DNA from 4 places in the Blautia sp. 1033sp1_1033st1_G9_1033SCRN_220408 genome. Region 3 is predicted to be linked to each of the others. Evidence: riboswitches for the same ligand, from Rfam matches in the RefSeq annotation. Region 3 holds a riboswitch; each other region holds the start of a gene.
The links. A riboswitch is a leader RNA that binds a small molecule or an ion and turns the genes downstream of it on or off. The one in region 3 is predicted to bind cobalamin.

Region 1 (4,563 bases), on a different contig from region 3:
TATGAGGATAAGGCTATCCAGGTGAACCTGTCCGACGAAGTTTATCAAGCTTACATATTTCCTATGCTTGGCATAGATCCTGGGAAAGTGGTGGAGCAGGCCTATCAGCTTGGCCATGGTGCCTGGTATAAAAGAGGTCTGGACCGGATACGTCTGATGACAGATGATAATGCAGAAGAGATCACGCTTCTTCCCCAGGTGACCCATCCGGAGACAGTGTCTTCTGTGATTTCTTATATGGAAATCGAAAAGGTAGATACAGTGGTACAGCCTGTATGCCGGATAACAGACGACAGTCTGATCATAAAGAAGGGAAAAACTGGTATTAAGGCAGATACAGATGCTTTAAAGGAGCAGCTCCTGCATGCAGCTGCCAGCCTGGATCTTGATACACAGATCCAGTGTGCAACCATCAGTGTTACACCAGAGGAGCCGGATTTCAAGGCTTATTATAGGCAGATCTATCAGGAGCCGGAAGATGCATATATGGATGAAAAGAATGATTATGAGATCGTTCCTTCCAAGACAGGGATATCCTTTGATGTTGCAAAGGCGGTCAAAGAATATGGACAGGCCAAAGAAGGCAGTGTGTTTACAGTGGCTTTTGAACAGATCCTGCCGGAGGTGACAACCGGGGATCTGACCAGCCGGGTATTCCGGGATGTGCTGGGAAGCTATAATACTTATGGAGGCGGTACTGACAACCGGATCACCAATCTGACTCTTGCTGCAAAGGCAATTGATGGAATTGAACTGATGCCTGGTGAGACCTTTTCTTACAATGAAACCTTAGGAGAGCGTACAGCCGAAAGAGGGTATAAGGCTGCCGGTGTGTTTGTAAACGGACAGCATGCAGAAGGGATCGGCGGAGGCATCTGTCAGGTTTCCACCACCTTGTTTAATGCATGCCTATATGCAGATCTGGAAATTGTAAAGCGTACCAATCATTCCGGCAGGGTAGATTATGTGCCAGCTGGGCTGGATGCTGCTGTATCCTGGGGAGATCCTGACTTTCAGTTTTGCAATAATACTGAGTATCCTATCCGGATCTCTGCCACTTATGCAGATGGTTCCGTTAATGTGAAGATCTATGGTACAAAAACAAATTCCAATACAGTAAAGGTGACTACCCAGCAGCTGGATGCACAAAGCTACAAAACTTATCGTCATGTATATGACCAGGATGGAAATCTTCTGGAAACGGAGGAAATCTGCAGCAGCCATTACATCAGCTGATCTTGCGTGGCGGCCACAGAGCTGTAAACAGGCATCATAAGAATGTGTGATTTTGTTTGATTTTTCACAATTTTAAAGGAAATCGTATTGATTTCAAAAAATGCTTTTGCTATAATACAGGAAATGAATAAAGACCGTTTACAGTGTCAGCCAGGAGGCAACGATTCCGGCTGTTAAAGGGAATCAGGTGGAAGTCCTGAACGATCCGGTCACTGTGAGCAGGGAGGATACTGCAGGGGCCATTGAGAAGAAGCCTGGATCCGATAGGACTCATGGAAGCCGTCTCTTCTTGAGAAGGAGCAGATATCTGTTGATCTGTGAGCCAGGAAACCTGCTGTGAATGCTGAAGATGGAAGCTTCCGACGAAAGCGATTCATTGCTATTTCTTGTATTGTTTTATTGCACATATGTTTTTTGGCTATGCATATAATGATATGAGCAATTGTGATGCCTGTTTCCAAGCCGGAAGCAGGCTTCTTTTTTGTACAGCAGTACATGTCTTCATTCAAATTGATTGGAAATAACAGGAGGATAAAGATCATGAAAAAACGAAAAATCATTCTTGCAATGCTTCTTTGCGCTGCAATGACAACAGGGAGTGTGCTTCCTGCATTTGGGGAAGATCTTGCAGCAGTAGTGGATGTACAGGATGTAACAGAGGATGAGGCTTTTGATGAGTCTGAGGAGGCAGATTTTGTTGAGTTTACAGACCAGGAGGAAGTGACCTCTGATGTATTAGATGGTGCATTTACCGCTTATCCGGAGGAAGCCGCACCGGTAGCTGAAGATGCAGAGAATCCGGGAACCGTTGCAGCACAGGGATATTATACCTTTGATTTTTCTGATGCAGCTGCACCGGGAGTGACCTGTACTGGCGATATGTTCCGGGTAGTAGCAGCTACTTTATATAGTGACAAAGATGGAGTAATGACAGCTACCATTACTCTTTCCGGCACTGGCAGGGATAAGCTTTATTTTGGAACAGCAGAGGCGGCAGAGGCAGATACTGCTAATCAGATGATTTATTCATCTGTAGTAAAGGATAGTAATGGTAAAGAACAGTATGTATTCGGACCGTTTGCAGTTGCCAAACTGGATAAGGTTATTAATGTGGCTGCACATTCTGTCAAGGGAAATAAATGGAAAGATTACACGATCACCTTCAACTCATCCAAGCTTCTTGCAGCTGCTACAGATGCTGTAGATAACAGCACAGCACTTCCGGATGGTACTTATACACCGGAGAATTTCACAGCTACAGGCGGTACAGGTAAAGTGACCATTACCTGTCCACAGGTTATTGTTGAAAATGGCAAGGCATTTGCAGATGTTACATTCAGCAGCAAGAAATATGTTTATGTAAAGGCAAATAATCAGTTATTTAACGGTACAGTGAATACTTCCGGCGTTACATACAGGATCCCGGTTGACCTGAATGAAGATGTGAAGATCCTTGCACTGACTACAGGTATGAGCATGGCACATGAGATCGCCTATACTCTTCATGTAACATTGAATGAGACACCGGCACCTACTGCTACACCAACACCTACTGAGACGCCGGCTCCCACACCTGCAGCAGTTGCAGCAACTTCATTAAAGGTTTCTGTTTCCAAGCTTACCTTAAAGGCAGGAGCCTCCAGGACAGTCAGTGCCATTGCAGCACCTGCAAATACCACAGACAAGGTGGTATACACTTCCCAGAATCCTTCCGTTGCTACAGTAAACGATGCTGGTAAGATCACTGCAAAAGCAGCAGGTAAGACCAAGATCACTGTAAAAGCAGGATCTAAGGAAAAGACCATTGCTGTAACAGTAACCAAAAAAGCAGTAAAAGTAAAATCTCTTAAGATGAAAAAGGCAGCCCTTACCATGAATAAGGGAACTCAGACTTATGTTTCTTATAAAGTGAATCCAACAGGTGCAACCACAACCCTGAAATGGAAATCTTCTAATAAGAATGTGGCAGCAGTAGACCAGACAGGTAAGATCGTTGCAAAGAAAGCCGGCAAAGCTACGATTACAGTAACAGCAAACGGCAAGAAGGCAACCGTGAAGGTTTCTGTTGTGGATCCATGCACCAGTGTAAAGGTACAGAGCAAGCTTACCTTAAAAGCTGGCAAGTCTGCCAAATTAAAAGTAACAACCACTCCCAAAACAACCGGACAGAAAGCAGCATTTAAGTCAAGCAACAAGAAAGTGGCAACCGTAGATTCCAAGGGAAAAGTAAAAGCCCTGAAAAAAGGAACTGCTAAGATCACTGTTACTGTAGGCAAGCAGAAAGCAACCTGCACAGTAAAAGTAAAATAAATGTAAATGTTCCGTATTTTTACAGTTACAAATAAACAATAGTAGATACAGATAAAGAAAACTGTCCTGTGAAGCATTGTGTGGCACAATATTTTGCAGGGCAGATTCCTGTTTAACAGAGGAGATTCATATGAAACGTAATTCAACAAGATTTCTTGCACTTTTTTTAACCGCTGCCATGTCCGTCACTCCAGCTGTGGCAGCTTTTGGTGAGAATCAGGAGAACAGTGATCAGATCCCTGCCATTTCCCTGGCTCCCCAGCCATCAGAAATGCCGGAGATATCTGTTTCACCTACAGCTGTGCCAGAAAAAGAAGCACTAAATAATGCAGAAACCGATAAAAAGGAAGCTGTTAATGAGTCTAAAGACTCTGAAGGAGAAGATCCGCAAAAGAAAGATTCCCAGGAAAAGGAATCCGAAAAGAAGGATACTGAAAAGAAAGATACTGAAAAGAAAGATACTGAAAAGAAAGATACAGAATCCAAAGATTCGGAAAAGAAAGATCCTGAAAAAGAAGATACAGAAAAAAAAGACCCGGAAGAAAAAGATCCGGAAGAAAAAGATCCGGAAGAAAAAGACCCGGAAGAGGAAGATATTTTCAAGGATAAAGAGTTCAGACCAAGCATTACAGACTATACAGCAGCTGAAGGCAAGATCACCCTGGTGGTGAAAGGCAATGACAGTGTGTTTGACAGACTGTATGTAGGAAAAAAAGAAGATGCAGATAAATCAAAGGTAATAACAGGAACTGCTGATACAGATGGAACCTATCGCTTTACCTTTGATGTTCCTGCAGAAATGAAAAACCAGGCTCTTTCTGTTGTGCCGGGAAACAGCAATAACGGCGGAGAGATTAAATGGTATACAGCCAAAGACTGTACCATTACAGTCCCGGATGTGGTGCCGGCTCCCACCAGTATTCCCCAACCCACAGATAGTCCCCAGCCTACTGCCATACCGGAACCGACCGCTATCCCAGAGCCGACCCAGATACCTTCTCCAACCCCAACTCAGAC
Region 2 (4,563 bases), on a different contig from region 3:
ACTGGTACAGAAGCTGTGCATAAAACTCAACAGATTCCATCTTCATGTATGCAGCAAGAAGGTCTGTTGACCAGGTAAGTGCGCCATGGCTCTCAAGAAGAACTGCATCATAATATGGAAGATATTTCTCAAGTCTATCCGGAATCTCATTGGTAGATGGAGTACCATACTCAGCAATCGGAACACATCCTAATGCGATAACTGCCTCTGGCATAATCGGCTGTGTAAGAGGAATACCTGCAATTGCAAAAGATGTTGCATATACAGGATGTGCATGTACAACAGATCCTACATCCGGTCTTTTCTGATATACTCTCATGTGCATCTTGATCTCAGAAGAAGGACGGAATCCCGGATTTGCCTGGATCACATCTCCCTTAGCATCTACCTTACAGATATACTCCGGAGTCATAAATCCTTTGGATACACCAGTAGGTGTGCAGAGAAATTCATTGTCATTCAGTTTTACGGAAATGTTACCATCGTTTGCTGCTACCATGTTACGGTTGTAGATACGTTTTCCGATTTCACAAATCTGTTTTTTGATCTCATATTCGTTTACCATGCTTTTTTATCCTCCTTAAGCATATATAGCGTTTCCTGCTCCCTTTTTCGCAGTAACATTTTGTTTCTATTGTGATTCTACCTCATTCCACACAATAAGTCAAGGTATATCTGTTGTTTTATGTTGTTTTTAAAGGTTTTATTATGTTGTTTTTATTGTTTTTTCAGGAAATCACCTGTTTTTTTCATTGACAAAGCTTTTCACGCTGTGTCATACTGGTAGCAAAGGAGTTGTTTAATTATGTTTTTATCAGATATACACACTCATTCTATTGCCAGTGGCCATGGCACCTCCTGTACCATTACCCAAATGGCAAAAGCAGCTTCATGCAAAGGACTTTCTCTTTTAGGGATCACCGACCATGGTCCATCTACTATAGGCGCAGGTACTGTTTCTTATTTTCGCAGCCTGTCCGCAGCCCCCAGGAAGCGTTTTGGCATTCAGCTGCTTTTAGGTGCAGAGGTTAATATCCTGGATGAACAAGGCCGGATCGACCTTCCAGCAGATGTCCTTTCAGGCCTTGATTATGCGATTGCCAGTATGCATGTCCAGAACCTTCGTCCCGCAGACAGACAGAGCAATACACTTGCACTGTTAAATGTGATGCAGCATCCCTGTGTAAAGGTTCTCGGCCATATTGATAATACTCAATATGATCTTGATTATGAAGCCGTGATCCGGTCTGCCGCACATAGCCAGGTTCTTATGGAGATCAACGAGGCATCTCTTGCGCCTTATGGATACCGCGGCGATACCAGGCCTAATTGCCGCAGGATTTTAGAACTGTGTCTCCAATATCAGGTTCCTGTGCTCCTTTCCAGTGACAGTCATGGGATCTCTCACATCGGTGATTTTACTTATGGGGAAGCTTTTGCAAAAGACTGTAATTTTCCACCGGATCTGATCCTTAATAGCCAGATTCCCAGACTGCTTTCCTTCCTTATGAAAAGATAGGTTTTTATATAACAGGAGTATTAGATGGGTATTTCCATTACATTTTTTTACTTTATTGGAACATTACGGAGTAATTTCCTATAAAAAAAGCTGCTGTATGGATTCTCCTTTCAGAGATTTTCCGTACAACAGCTTTTCTTATTTATATCTTTATTACTCTTATCTTTGTTATTCTTGTCACTATTATTCTTGTTTTTATTACTCTTGCCTTTATTATTCCTTTTTATCATTAGCTTTCACGCTTCTGATCTCATCCATCAGTTTTGCAAGTTCCTGATACTTACCGGTTACGTAACCATAATTTCTGCGCTTATGAGGCAGTAAACACCCTGTACAATCTTTCAGGCCTTTTTCCGTATATTTAAAATTCCCTCCGCACTTATCTCCCAGGGCATATAATGGACAATAACAAAACAGGCAATTAAAATCCTGTGGGTCTGCACCTTTGTGGCACGGAAAAAACTCACATTCTTTATGACTGAAAAAGGAATATTCTTTGCCTTCCCAATATTCACCGGCCATTCCATCCGCCTCCTGTTTTTCTTGTAAAAAAGAGGGAGCGATGCTACTTCGGGGTAGAAAATGAACCGTTCATAAATACGCGGAGGGAACGGACATCCGAAGTAGTATCGCCTGCCATTTAATCGGTATAATTCTCATGAACAGGCGCATTCCATAAAAAATGTCTGCTACCATTAAAGAGCAGACAACACTAAGGGGCTGCGGATTCCCCGAAGTTGGTTGTTACACTTTACACGGAAGTTTAACCTCGCCATACTAAGCAGGTTTCCTGACTTCAGGATCATCGCTTCCTCTCCCCTTCTCATGCATCAGCACAATGGGATATTGAGATTGGCTTCCCTGTTACAGTGACCGGATCGCTCAGGACTTTCACCTGATTCCCTCTTCTGTCATCTTCTAGAAATGATCAGCACTTAATATGTTCAATATGGAATTATACTGGTATCATAATACCCTTTTACTATATATTTGTCAATGTTTATTTTTGCATACAAGTTTCCAAAGCGCCCCTCCGGAATTTACGCATTCAAGTCGAGCATCTGTTACTCACACCTGAAAGAGGTGGGAGTCTTCTCGACTGAGATAAAAATCCCTGAGTTCCGGAATGCATAAATAAATACATACCAGACTCAGGGGATATGTTCTGAATCTCTTACTATTTGCTATTATACAAGACGTCTTACAGAGGTAATGGTTCTGTAAGCTGCATTATTACTGATCTTAATGCCATCCTTCGCATTGGAAGCGTGTACGATCTGTCCATTGCCCATATAAATTGCCACGTGACCGCCATAACAGATCAGGTCGCCTGGCTGTGCATCTGCATAAGAAACTTCTGTTCCAGCATTCTGCTGCTCATAAGAAGTTCTTGGAAGGCTGACGCCAAAATTAGCATACACACTCTGTACGAAGCCGGAGCAGTCTGCACCACCAGTAAGACTGGTGCCACCCCATACATATGGATTACCTACAAACTGAGTAGCATAATCTACAACAGAAGATCCTGAACCAGAGCCAGAAGATGAAGAACTGGAACTGGAAGAAGAACTTGACTCAGAAGAACTCTGATATTCACTTGGATCTACTGTATTCTCAGAATCTATCACATTACCATACTCATCATACTGAGTCTCTCCAGATCCTGATGATTCAGAACTGCTTACTGCATTTCCTTCTTCATCATACTGGGTAGAATCATAATCACCATCATTAGATGCCTGTGCAGCAGCTGCTGCTTCTGCCTGGCGTCTTGCCTCTTCTTCTGCTGCGATACGCTCTGCCTCCAGCTGCTCGATCTCAGCCTGCTGTGCTGCAAGAAGATTTGCGTACTCAGTAGCCTGCTGCTGTGCATATGCGATCTCATTCTCACAGTCTGCGGAAGTAGCTCTCTTCTCATCCAGCTGTGCCTGAAGATTCTGTGACTCAGCTTCGTACTCCTGCTTCATGCCTTCTAATTCAGCCTTCTCACCAGTGTACTTTTCCTCCAGCTGCTTTACCTGCTCAATAGTATTAGAATACACTTCCAGGCTCTTTCTGTCCTGCTCATACATCTTCTGTGTATACTCTGCTCTTGTAAGAAGATCTGCAAGATTGTCTGCATTCATCATCATCTGGAACCAGGCATCACTTCCGCCTTTTTCGTATAGATACTGAATACGCTTTTTCATTGCATCGTACTGTTTTTCTTTTGCTTTCTGTGCTTTGCCAAGGTCCTGTTTTGTTTTCACGATCTCAGTCTCTTTATTGGAAATATCTGTCTCTAAAGTCTGTATATTGACCATCACATCTACAAGATTGGCATCCAGTGTTGCAATCTCGCCCTCCAGCTGCTGCTTCTGATCCCAGAGTGCACTCATGCGAGCATATGTAGCATCCAGCTGCTGGCTTGTCCAAGCCTGTTCTTCTCTCAGATCATCTTCTCTGGAAGCGCTTACGCTTACTACCTGTGTACCACACATCATTAGTGCAAGTGTGAGACATACGATTCTTTTCTTCATGATTATCACCCTCGTAACTTTATTGTTTTAATACGTAATATTTCTGCAACATTATTTTTAATTCTTATACATATTAACATATCGTTACCATCATTGCAACCCCTAATTTTAATAAATTTAATTTTTTTGTAACAAATAGAAATTAAAGTGCAATAAATATCAAAAGCACTCCCAGCTGATATAAAAAAAACCACACAGGCCGGTCTTCCCTGCGCCTGCGTGGCTGTATCCAAGAATGCCTTCTGCATTCCGGTTCAATCTTAATATCCAAACAGATTCAACAGAATCTGGTCAGCAGTCATATTCCCATACCCATCCGGATCGCTGAGTACGCTGCTCTTCCATCTAAGGTAATTACCATTACGGATGTAATTGCCGCAAGATGGATGGTAATTAAATTTAGTAAATCCAGAATATTTAGCCATATACTTGTTGGCAAGAACAACTGCCTCACTATTTGAATTACCAGTAGGAGTGGTAGTACCTGCAATCTGACATCCTGCCTGAGGCGTCGAATGTATGATC
Region 3 (4,563 bases):
ACAAGACTTCTGCTCCTGCTGGTATTGTTTGTCAGCGGCTTGATCGTTTACAGAAATTACATTTTCGGAAATGAGTTGCTGGTGTTCAGCGATGTAGGGGGAGATACCCTGGAGCAGTACACCATGCATTATGCAACCATAGTCAATCATCTTCGTGAAGGAAATTTTTCTCTGTGGGATTTTAACAATGGCTTTGGAACCAGTATGTTTAACCTGAATCTGTTTGACCCGTCCCTGATGGTGCTGTATGCCCTGGGAGTGATCCTTGGACCTGCACACATGCTGTTTTTCCTGGTATGGATACAGATCGGAAGGATCCTGGCAGCAGGCTGGGTTTTTTACTGGTTCCTGTCAGAATTTTCCTTTAGCAGGCAGAGCAAATTTATATTCAGCTTTGCCTATGGACTTAGCGGTTATCTTCTTGTTTGGGGACAGCATTATCAGTTTGGAATGGTAACGGTGTATTTTCCGCTATTACTTTTATTCTGCGAGAAATTTTTAAGAAAAGAGAAAAAATGGAAGCTGTTTCCGGTAATGGTATTTTTTTGTGGGATCTACAGTGTGTATTTCACATATATGTGCCTGGCGGGAACCGGCCTGTATCTTCTGTTCCGGGTAATCTCCCTGAATGGGCTTACCATCCGGCAGAGGATGGGGAAATTTGCAGGCGGCTGTCTGCTTATGCTGTTGGGACTTGGGATGAGCTTTGCAGTTTTTCTTCCTATGGCATCCATTCTTTTAAATGTAACATCCAGAGTGGAACAGAAGAGGACCCTGGCAGATCTTTTAAAAAGGTGTTTTACCCTGAATAAGCAGGAATATTATGAAACCCTTCTGCTTCGTCCTTTTTCCACGAATTTCCAGAATCTGCAGGAACTGGGAGACAAGAAATACTATGGCTTCTGGAATTATTATGAGGATCCGGTGCTGTTTGTTTCTGTTCTGGCAGTTTTCCTGGCAGTGCAGTTCCTGCTTTTGTTCTGGAAAAGCAATGAGACAAAGCGTACCAGAAGGACTGCTTATGGTGGAGCCTTGTTTATGTTGCTTCTGATGATCTTCCCTGTAGGCGGTTATGCCTTTAATGCTTTTGCTACGGTTACATACAGATATACTTTCCTGCTGCTCCCTATGATTCTTCTGGCAGCAGCCTGGACCTGGGATTATCTGAAAAAGGGCGGCAGAGCCAGCATTATAGGTGTGGTTCTGGTTTGTATCTTTATGTATAAAGCCTGCAGGATGGGCTATGAGGACAGTCTTTTTGCTGAATACAGACAGAACGCAGTGATCACGGCTGTAACCGGAACAGTAATGGCAGTTGTACTTTTGCTGGTGAACCGGTTGAAAGTAAAAGGGGAGCAGGTGCTTTTTAGCCTTTTGGCACTGGCTATGGCTGCGAATGTGATCTGTGAGGGAACTGTTGGCTATGAAGACAGAATGTCCCTGAAAAAAGAGGATACACCGGCAGAAACAGTGGTGCAGGTAACGGATGATTATCTTGAGAAGATCGTTGAGGATCCGTCCGAGCAGCAGGCAAGAGATTTTATTGACAAGCCCCAGGCATATTTCCGGGAGCTTTACAGTCAGGACATCCAGGACATTCTGGGATTTTTAAGGGAAACAGACAAAAGCTTTTACCGGGTGGAAAAGGACTTTTCGTCTGCGACGATTTCCATGGATTCCCTGGCTCAGGGGTACAGAGGGGTCAGCACCTATAATTCTGTAATGAACAGCAATGTAAAGGATTTTGTAAACACATGTATCCCAAGCTTTTATTATGCAGACCGGAACAGGTATACCTTTTGGGATAATGCTATGAACAACTGGTTTGCAGCCTTTACAGGGGTAAGATACCTGATCTCCAAGAATAGCAGCCTGGATAGCAGCAAATATACGCTGATCCGTCAGTTTGGCAGTATGTATCTGTATCAAAATGTACGGGAAAGCGATGTGGCAAGGTTTTATGATGAAACGGTATCAGAAAGCAGCCTGCGGGAAGCGGATAAAAAGATCCGGAAGAAGTTTTTAAGTAATGCCATTGTGCTGGAGGATGGAGAAGACAGGGAAAGTGCGGCAGGCCTTGGGAAATCCCAGGCAAAGAAGGGATCAAAGGTTGTGCTGGATGCCCCTCAGAAGGACACACTGGTAACAGGCAGTATCCAAGCGGCTTCAGATGGATATGTACTTTTTATGATTCCTTATGAGGATGGATGGAGTCTTAAGATCGATGGAGAAGACACAAAGCTGCAGAAAGGGGACTTAGGCTTCCTTGCATGTAAAGTAAAAGAAGGAAATCATGCCCTTACCCTTACTTATCATGCACCATTGCTGAAAGAAGGAATCCTGCTAAGTCTGGCATTCTGGATTATCTATCTTATGTTTACTGTATATACATTTTTTGTTCATAGAAAAGACACAATTATATGATAACTATTAGATATCCGAATTGAATATGTATAAAGTTGTAGCGTACAGGTAGCATCATTTCATGATGCGTAAAAGAGAATCCGGTGTGAATCCGGAACGATGCCGTCACTGTGTAAGGGAGCTGCTTCAGAGCCCACTGGGAGACCGGGAAGGGGAAGCAGTGTAGAACGAAGTCAGGAGAACTGCCTTTGCGTGGGATTGTGGATCTGCGGGACACAGAACCAGTATTCTCATAACATTATATGATCATATAGTTTACTGTCGGTATACTTCTGCGAAGAGGGAGAAGCATCTGACAAAAGGAACGAATATGTTGATGAGAAGCATTGCGGTCGCAGAAATGTGACCGCTGTTTTTATGCATAGTTCGTCCGGAAATACGAAAAAAAGAGGAAAAAATAATGAAGCGCAAAACAATTATGGCACTGCTCCTGTCTGTATCCATGGCAGCAAGCATGACATGTGCAGCAACAGCAGCATTTGCAGAGACAGAGGACGCAGCAGAGACAACAGACGACACAGAAGCAGCAGATGACGCAGAAGCAACAGACGACGCAGAAGCAGCAGACGATGCAGAGGAAACAGATGATGCATCTGCTGAGGACGCAGACCAGGAGGCAGCAGATAAAGTGGCAGCTCTTATTGATGCGATCTACGTACAGGAGAGAACAGACGATACAGATGCACAGTGCACAGAAGCAAAAGAAGCATGGGATGCACTGACAGATGCACAGAAGGAACTGGTAGAGGGAGAAGAGGCAAGCCCTGAGTATTTCGGAAGAGATACAGGAGACGCTTCCAAGGATGATCCGAGAAACCAGGATGAGATCGGTGAGAATGAGATTCTGGTTGTAAGCTTTGGTACTTCTTTTAATGATAGCCGTGCACAGGATATCAAGGGTATCGAGGATGCACTTCAGGAAGCATATCCGGACTGGTCTGTAAGAAGGGCATTTACAGCTCAGATCATCATCAACCATGTACAGGCAAGAGATGATGAGCATATCGATAATATGCAGCAGGCACTTGACCGTGCAGTTGCAAACGGAGTTAAGAATCTGGTTGTACAGCCTACACACCTGATGCATGGCGCAGAGTATGATGAGATGACAGCTGCTATTGAGGAATATAAAGACAAATTCGAGTCTGTAGCTATTGCAGAGCCAATGCTGGGTGAGGTTGGAGAAGATGCTACAGTGATCAATGAGGATAAAGAAGCTGTAGCAAAAGCTATCACAGATGAGGCTGTAAAGACTGCAGATTATGACAGCATGGAAGCTGCTGCTGAAGATGGTACAGCTTTCGTATTTATGGGTCATGGAACATCCCATACAGCAAATGTTACTTACGACCAGATGCAGACACAGATGGAGAACCTTGGATTTACAAACGCATTCATCGGTACTGTAGAGGGTGAGCCGGAAGACACAGCATGCGATGCTGTAATCGCTAAAGTAAAAGATGCTGGTTTCAAGAAAGTGATTCTTCGTCCGCTGATGGTTGTTGCAGGTGATCATGCAAACAATGATATGGCTGGAGATGACGACGATTCCTGGAAGAGCATGTTTGAGGCATCCGGAGAATTTGACAGCGTAGACTGCCAGATCGAAGGACTTGGAAGAATCGATGCAGTAGAACAGCTGTATGTAGAGCATACAAAAGCAGCTATCGACAGCTTAGCAAAATAAACGGACATGTGGCCATTTGACCACATCACCATAAAGGAGAAAAGAAAGTTATGAAGCGTTCATTAGCCATTTTAGTATCAGCATTAAGTATTTCTGCTATGACAGTTCCTATGACATTGCCGGTATGGGCAGAGGCAGCAGACACCAAAGAAGAAGCATCCGATACACAGGATCTGGAGGATGGAGTTTACATTGTTGACTTTAATACAGACAGCAGCATGTTCCACACAAATGAGGCATGCGAGGGCAAAGGCCAGCTTACTGTAGAAGACGGCAAAATGACCCTTCATATCTCTCTTGTATCCAAGAACATTGTGAATCTTTTCCCAGGGCTTGCTGAGGATGCACAGAAGGATGACGCAGAGCTGCTTCAGCCTACCACAGATACGGTTACCTATAAGGATGGTTTATCAGATGAAGTGTATGGCTTTGATGTTCCTGTAGAGGCTCTT
Region 4 (4,563 bases), on a different contig from region 3:
AGCTGCTCCAGAAAGAATATGAATATCCGGTTGATATCGAATTTACGGTGAACCTTTCAGAAACAGGAGAATATTCCATAAACCTGTTGCAGTGCCGGCCACTGAAGGTGTTTAAGGATATCGGAAAAGCACAGATTCCGGAGGATATTGCAGAAGAAAAAATAATTCTGGAGAATGTGCATTCTTCGATGGGACTGTCCAGAAATGTGAAAATCGATCACATTGTTCTGGTTGATCCGATTGCGTACTATAATATGCCGTATGTCAGAAAGCCAAACGTGGCGAAACTGATCGGAACAATAAACTGGAAATACAAAGAAAAAAATAAGCATATGCTTCTTATGGTTCCGGGGCGTATAGGTACATCTTCTCCGGAACTTGGTGTTCCGACAACATTTGCAGATATCAGTGAATTTGAAGCAATTTGTGAGATAGAAGAGAAAAAGGCGGGATATAATCCGGAACTTTCGTATGGAAGCCATATTTTTCAGGATCTGGTAGAAGCAGAGATATTGTACACCGCAGTATTTGCCAATGAAAAAACGTTACGGTTTGCACCGGAAAAACTGGCAGAATATCCTGATATTGTAAGCCTGTTTACGGAGGATCCTGAGTTGAAGCAGGTTGTTCATGTGTATGATATGAGCAAAGTATCATGCGAACTGTGTAATGATCTGCAGAACGAAAGACTGGTACTTTATCAGCAGTAAAATAAAAAAGGGGCTGTCAAACGACAGTCCCTAGAGCCTATACTACCATAAATTGAACGAGAAATCGGAATAGAGGGGAGTTGGCTGGCCGAAATAATAGTAGCGGTAGTCAGAACCTGGTGCTTTGTAATATTTTGGCTTCTTCGTTGTATGGTAGGTAACGTCGATTGAAACGGCGTTTTTCAGAGAAGCCTTCTGTCCGTTTTTGATCTTTTTAGTGAACGCCTTGTTGCCCTTTCTATAGGCAATTTCAATAAAATCTATTTTATAATTTTTAGCAGCAGCAACCTTTATCTGTGTTTTTCCGGAACGGGAAATCTTGGCACCATATTGCCAGTAACCGTTAATTTCAGAAGCGTAATCTTTTGAGCCAACTTTAAAGGATTTAAAAACTGCAGGGTGCTGTTTGAAGGTTACTTTACAGGACAGCTTATAGCTTTTCCCATTTTGATTAACTACAAAGCTGAAGGTGGATTTTTCTCCGACTTTAACCTTGTGGCCTTTCATGTGAAACTTCGTGCTTGTGCCAATCTGGATCGCATTTAATCCCTGACGTTTGTAAGCTGTGTAGTATGTGTTGGATGATTTTATGTTGGTAATGGTCGCTGTAGATGAAAGGTTCTTGATGTAAATAAAATCGAATACAGATGTGTCATCGACACCCTTGAACGGAGCTGATCTCTCAAAATAAAGGGCCTGAGTCTTAGGGCAAACAGGTGCTTTGGCAGCTGCATTTGCCAGTAATGGGGTGGCAGCGACTAATAACAGACATACAAGAAAGCCGCAAAGTGTCTTTTTCATTTTCTTCATTTCATTTTCCTCCTTTTTTGCGTGTTAATGATGGTGAATCTTTTTTCTCCTCTCTTATGGATTTTAAAATATGTTTTTATTGTACCGTACCTAATCGGTTCAGTCAATAGAGTATATCGATTAGGTACGGTATACGCAAATCTAAAAAACGATTGCATATCTTTTTTTTCTGTAGTATCATCCAATTAACAAACAGACATATTTAAATGGAATGCGGTTCATATCCGCAGCGGCGTCCTTGCCACCGTAAAGTCGGGTCTTTTTATATGTGTCTCATCGTGCATTTTTTATCTCAGGGGCGATATGAAATGCATAACCAAGAATAGCTTTTAACGCTATTCTTTATATTTATGCCCTCTTTTCAGAGGGTATTTTTTATACGAAGGAGGAATAATAACATGAAACACCGTCAATCCCGTTTTCTGGCACTGCTTCTTACTGCAGCTATGACATTAAGTTCTCCTGCTGCTGCTTTTGCCGGTACTACAGACGATACTTGGTTCTCTGATGGACTTGAGAATTTTACAAGTACACCAGATGAAAACGAAGAATCGGAAACTATTACTTTTAGTGATAAGGAAAATACCTGCTCCCCGTCTGAAGAATCTGCTTCTGAAGAATTCCTTACAGAGGATGTTTCTTCAGATTTTGCAGATACATCAGATTTTTTTACAACCATAACTGATACAAACAGCTCTATCGGTGAAAAGACCGAATATACAGATGCCTCTTACGATACGGATAATTTCACTTTCAGCGGTGGAGCCGGGCATATCACAATCACCTGTCCCTCTATAGAGATCAAAAATGGCGTTATTTATGGAAACATTCGATTTTCCAGCAGTTCTTATACCCAGCTGGAATCTAATGGAGTCACCTATTCTCCGGTTTCTACTGAAAATGGATCCCTGTTCCAGATTCCTGTAGTTTTAAATGAAGATATGGAAATTGCCGGAACTACCATAGCAATGGGAGCACCACATACCATCACTTATTCCATTCATATTTCTCTTGATACTGCCAAATTGCAAAAATTTTCCCCGGAAGATACAGCCGCAAAGTGGATTAAAGACAACTGCGATAACATCTTTGCAGACTGTTCCGATGCCTACAAAGCAGTCATCACCAAAGATGGCGATACCTACACCATTCCTTACCGGGCTTCTGACAATACCATTATTGCATCTGGTATCAAATTATTAAGACCGGACAAAAGTCTGTATCAGAGTGGCTGGTTTTTCAATACAACGGAGTGCTTTTCCAGACCTTCTAAAACATACCCCACATCCGCCACTTATTCTTTCAGTAATGTCCGTTTCATCAGTCAGACAGACACAGAAATGACTGCAACCTTAAAACTCTACGATCCTGCTACCACAAACTCGGCGATCAAGAACAATACCGCCACGGCTCTCGCTTCTTACACCTATACCTGGATCGTTCAGCCTAAAATCGAGCCTTATTCTGTAACTCTCGAGGCAAAGGATGCGGATGGAAATCCGATAACGGATCCTGTCTATACAGTAACAGACAACTACGGCAATGTTATTACTTCAGCTGACGCTTCTGTTTATCAGCTGTATGCGGACCGCACCTATACCATTACTGCTTCTGCTGAAGACTATACGGCTGAAGATGGCTCTGAGCAGGCCGTAATAAAAGATTTTATCCCATCTCAAGATGAAACCAAAACCTTTACTCTGACCCAAAGCCCGGAAGCAAAAGCCCAAAAGTGGATCAAAGACAACTGCGATAATATCTTTGCAGGCTGTTCCGATGCCTACAAAGCAGTCATCACCAAAGATGGCGATACCTACACCATCCCCTACCGGGCTTCTGACAATACCATTATTGCATCTAGCATAAAATTATTAAGACCGGACAAAAGTCTGTATCAGAGTGGTTGGTTTTTCAGTACAACGGAATGCTTTTCCAGACCTTCTAAAACATATTCCACATCCGCCACTTATTCTTTCAGTAATGTCCGTTTCATCAGTCAGACAGACACAAAAATGACTGCAACCTTAAAACTCTACGATCCTGCTACCACAAACTCGGTGATCAAGAACAATACCGCCACGGCTCTCGCTTCTTACACCTATACCTGGATCGTTCAGCCTAAAATTGAGCCTTATTCTGTAACTCTCGAAGCAAAGGATGCGGATGGAAATCTGGTAACGGATCCAGTCTACACGGTAACAGATAACTACGGCAATGTTATTACTTCATCTGATGCCGCTGTTTACCAGCTGTATGCGGACCGTACCTACACCATTACTGCTTCTGCTGAAAACTATACGGCTGAAGATGGCTCTGAGCAGGCTGTAATAAAAGATTTTACCCCATCCCAGGATGATTGTATAACTTTTACTTTAAAGAATAAATCTGTTGCTCTGGAAGATGGTACCTACACCATAGATACCATTTCTGACAGCACAATGTTCGCTTTTTATAATACAAAAATCATCGTAAAAGACAAAAAAGCTTACCTGGTAGTTACCCTCAAAGGAACCGGATTTGACAGACTTTACATGGGTGACTGTTCAGAGTCTTCTGTAAAGCCAGCAGAAGAAGATACGATTTGCTATGCCCCTGAACAATTTGATAGCTCTGAGCATTACACTTTCTGGCCGGTTCCAATTGTTTCCCTGAATGATCCACTGAGTATTTCTGGACATTCAGCAAAAAAGGATACCTGGTATCATCACACAATTACTTTCAATCAGAATACTCTCAAGAAAATCAGTGATGATAATCTGGTTCCTTCCGAAAAAATGGAAGCTCAGAAGCTGATGCGACAGTATTATATTGACGGTAATGTAATTGTAAAAAATAAAGAAGTCTGCCAGAAGTCCAAACAAACTTATCAAATTCCCTATTATGAGGCAGATGGAAGTACCCCTCTTACAGAATTTACATTAAAACGCCCGGATACTGCACGCTTCAAGAGCAGTTGGAAATTTGAAACAACTGAAGCTGCAAACTGTTTCACTGATAAAACCCAGCAAGGCTTTTCAACACCTTCTGTCGGTCAGAATTATAC

Region 1: it holds a riboswitch for cobalamin, as region 3 does, so the genes downstream of both, AB5916_RS02105 (Ig domain-containing protein) here and AB5916_RS09845 (sirohydrochlorin cobaltochelatase) in region 3, are expected to answer to the same signal.
Region 2: it holds a riboswitch for cobalamin, as region 3 does, so the genes downstream of both, AB5916_RS00550 (cysteine-rich small domain-containing protein) here and AB5916_RS09845 (sirohydrochlorin cobaltochelatase) in region 3, are expected to answer to the same signal.
Region 4: it holds a riboswitch for cobalamin, as region 3 does, so the genes downstream of both, AB5916_RS00915 (Ig-like domain-containing protein) here and AB5916_RS09845 (sirohydrochlorin cobaltochelatase) in region 3, are expected to answer to the same signal.

The regions. Positions count from the first base shown of each region.
Region 1 covers NZ_JBFKZO010000002.1:61,895-66,457, reverse strand. Annotated here, with positions in the region: gene AB5916_RS02110 (VanW family protein) at 1-1,236, shown strand, start outside; cobalamin riboswitch at 1,361-1,590, shown strand; gene AB5916_RS02105 (Ig domain-containing protein) at 1,777-3,546, shown strand; gene AB5916_RS02100 (hypothetical protein) at 3,677-4,563, shown strand, end outside.
Region 2 covers NZ_JBFKZO010000001.1:107,574-112,136, reverse strand. Annotated here, with positions in the region: gene AB5916_RS00560 (class II aldolase/adducin family protein) at 1-565, opposite strand, end outside; gene AB5916_RS00555 (phosphatase) at 806-1,519, shown strand; gene AB5916_RS00550 (cysteine-rich small domain-containing protein) at 1,733-2,041, opposite strand; cobalamin riboswitch at 2,282-2,473, opposite strand; gene AB5916_RS00545 (NlpC/P60 family protein) at 2,707-4,038, opposite strand; gene AB5916_RS00540 (N-acetylmuramoyl-L-alanine amidase family protein) at 4,299-4,563, opposite strand, start outside.
Region 3 covers NZ_JBFKZO010000011.1:54,384-58,946, reverse strand. Annotated here, with positions in the region: gene AB5916_RS09850 (YfhO family protein) at 1-2,424, shown strand, start outside; cobalamin riboswitch at 2,454-2,629, shown strand; gene AB5916_RS09845 (sirohydrochlorin cobaltochelatase) at 2,825-4,111, shown strand; gene AB5916_RS09840 (hypothetical protein) at 4,162-4,563, shown strand, end outside.
Region 4 covers NZ_JBFKZO010000001.1:188,306-192,868, forward strand. Annotated here, with positions in the region: gene AB5916_RS00905 (PEP/pyruvate-binding domain-containing protein) at 1-710, shown strand, start outside; gene AB5916_RS00910 (hypothetical protein) at 753-1,520, opposite strand; adenosylcobalamin (AdoCbl) riboswitch at 1,702-1,835, shown strand; gene AB5916_RS00915 (Ig-like domain-containing protein) at 1,919-4,563, shown strand, end outside.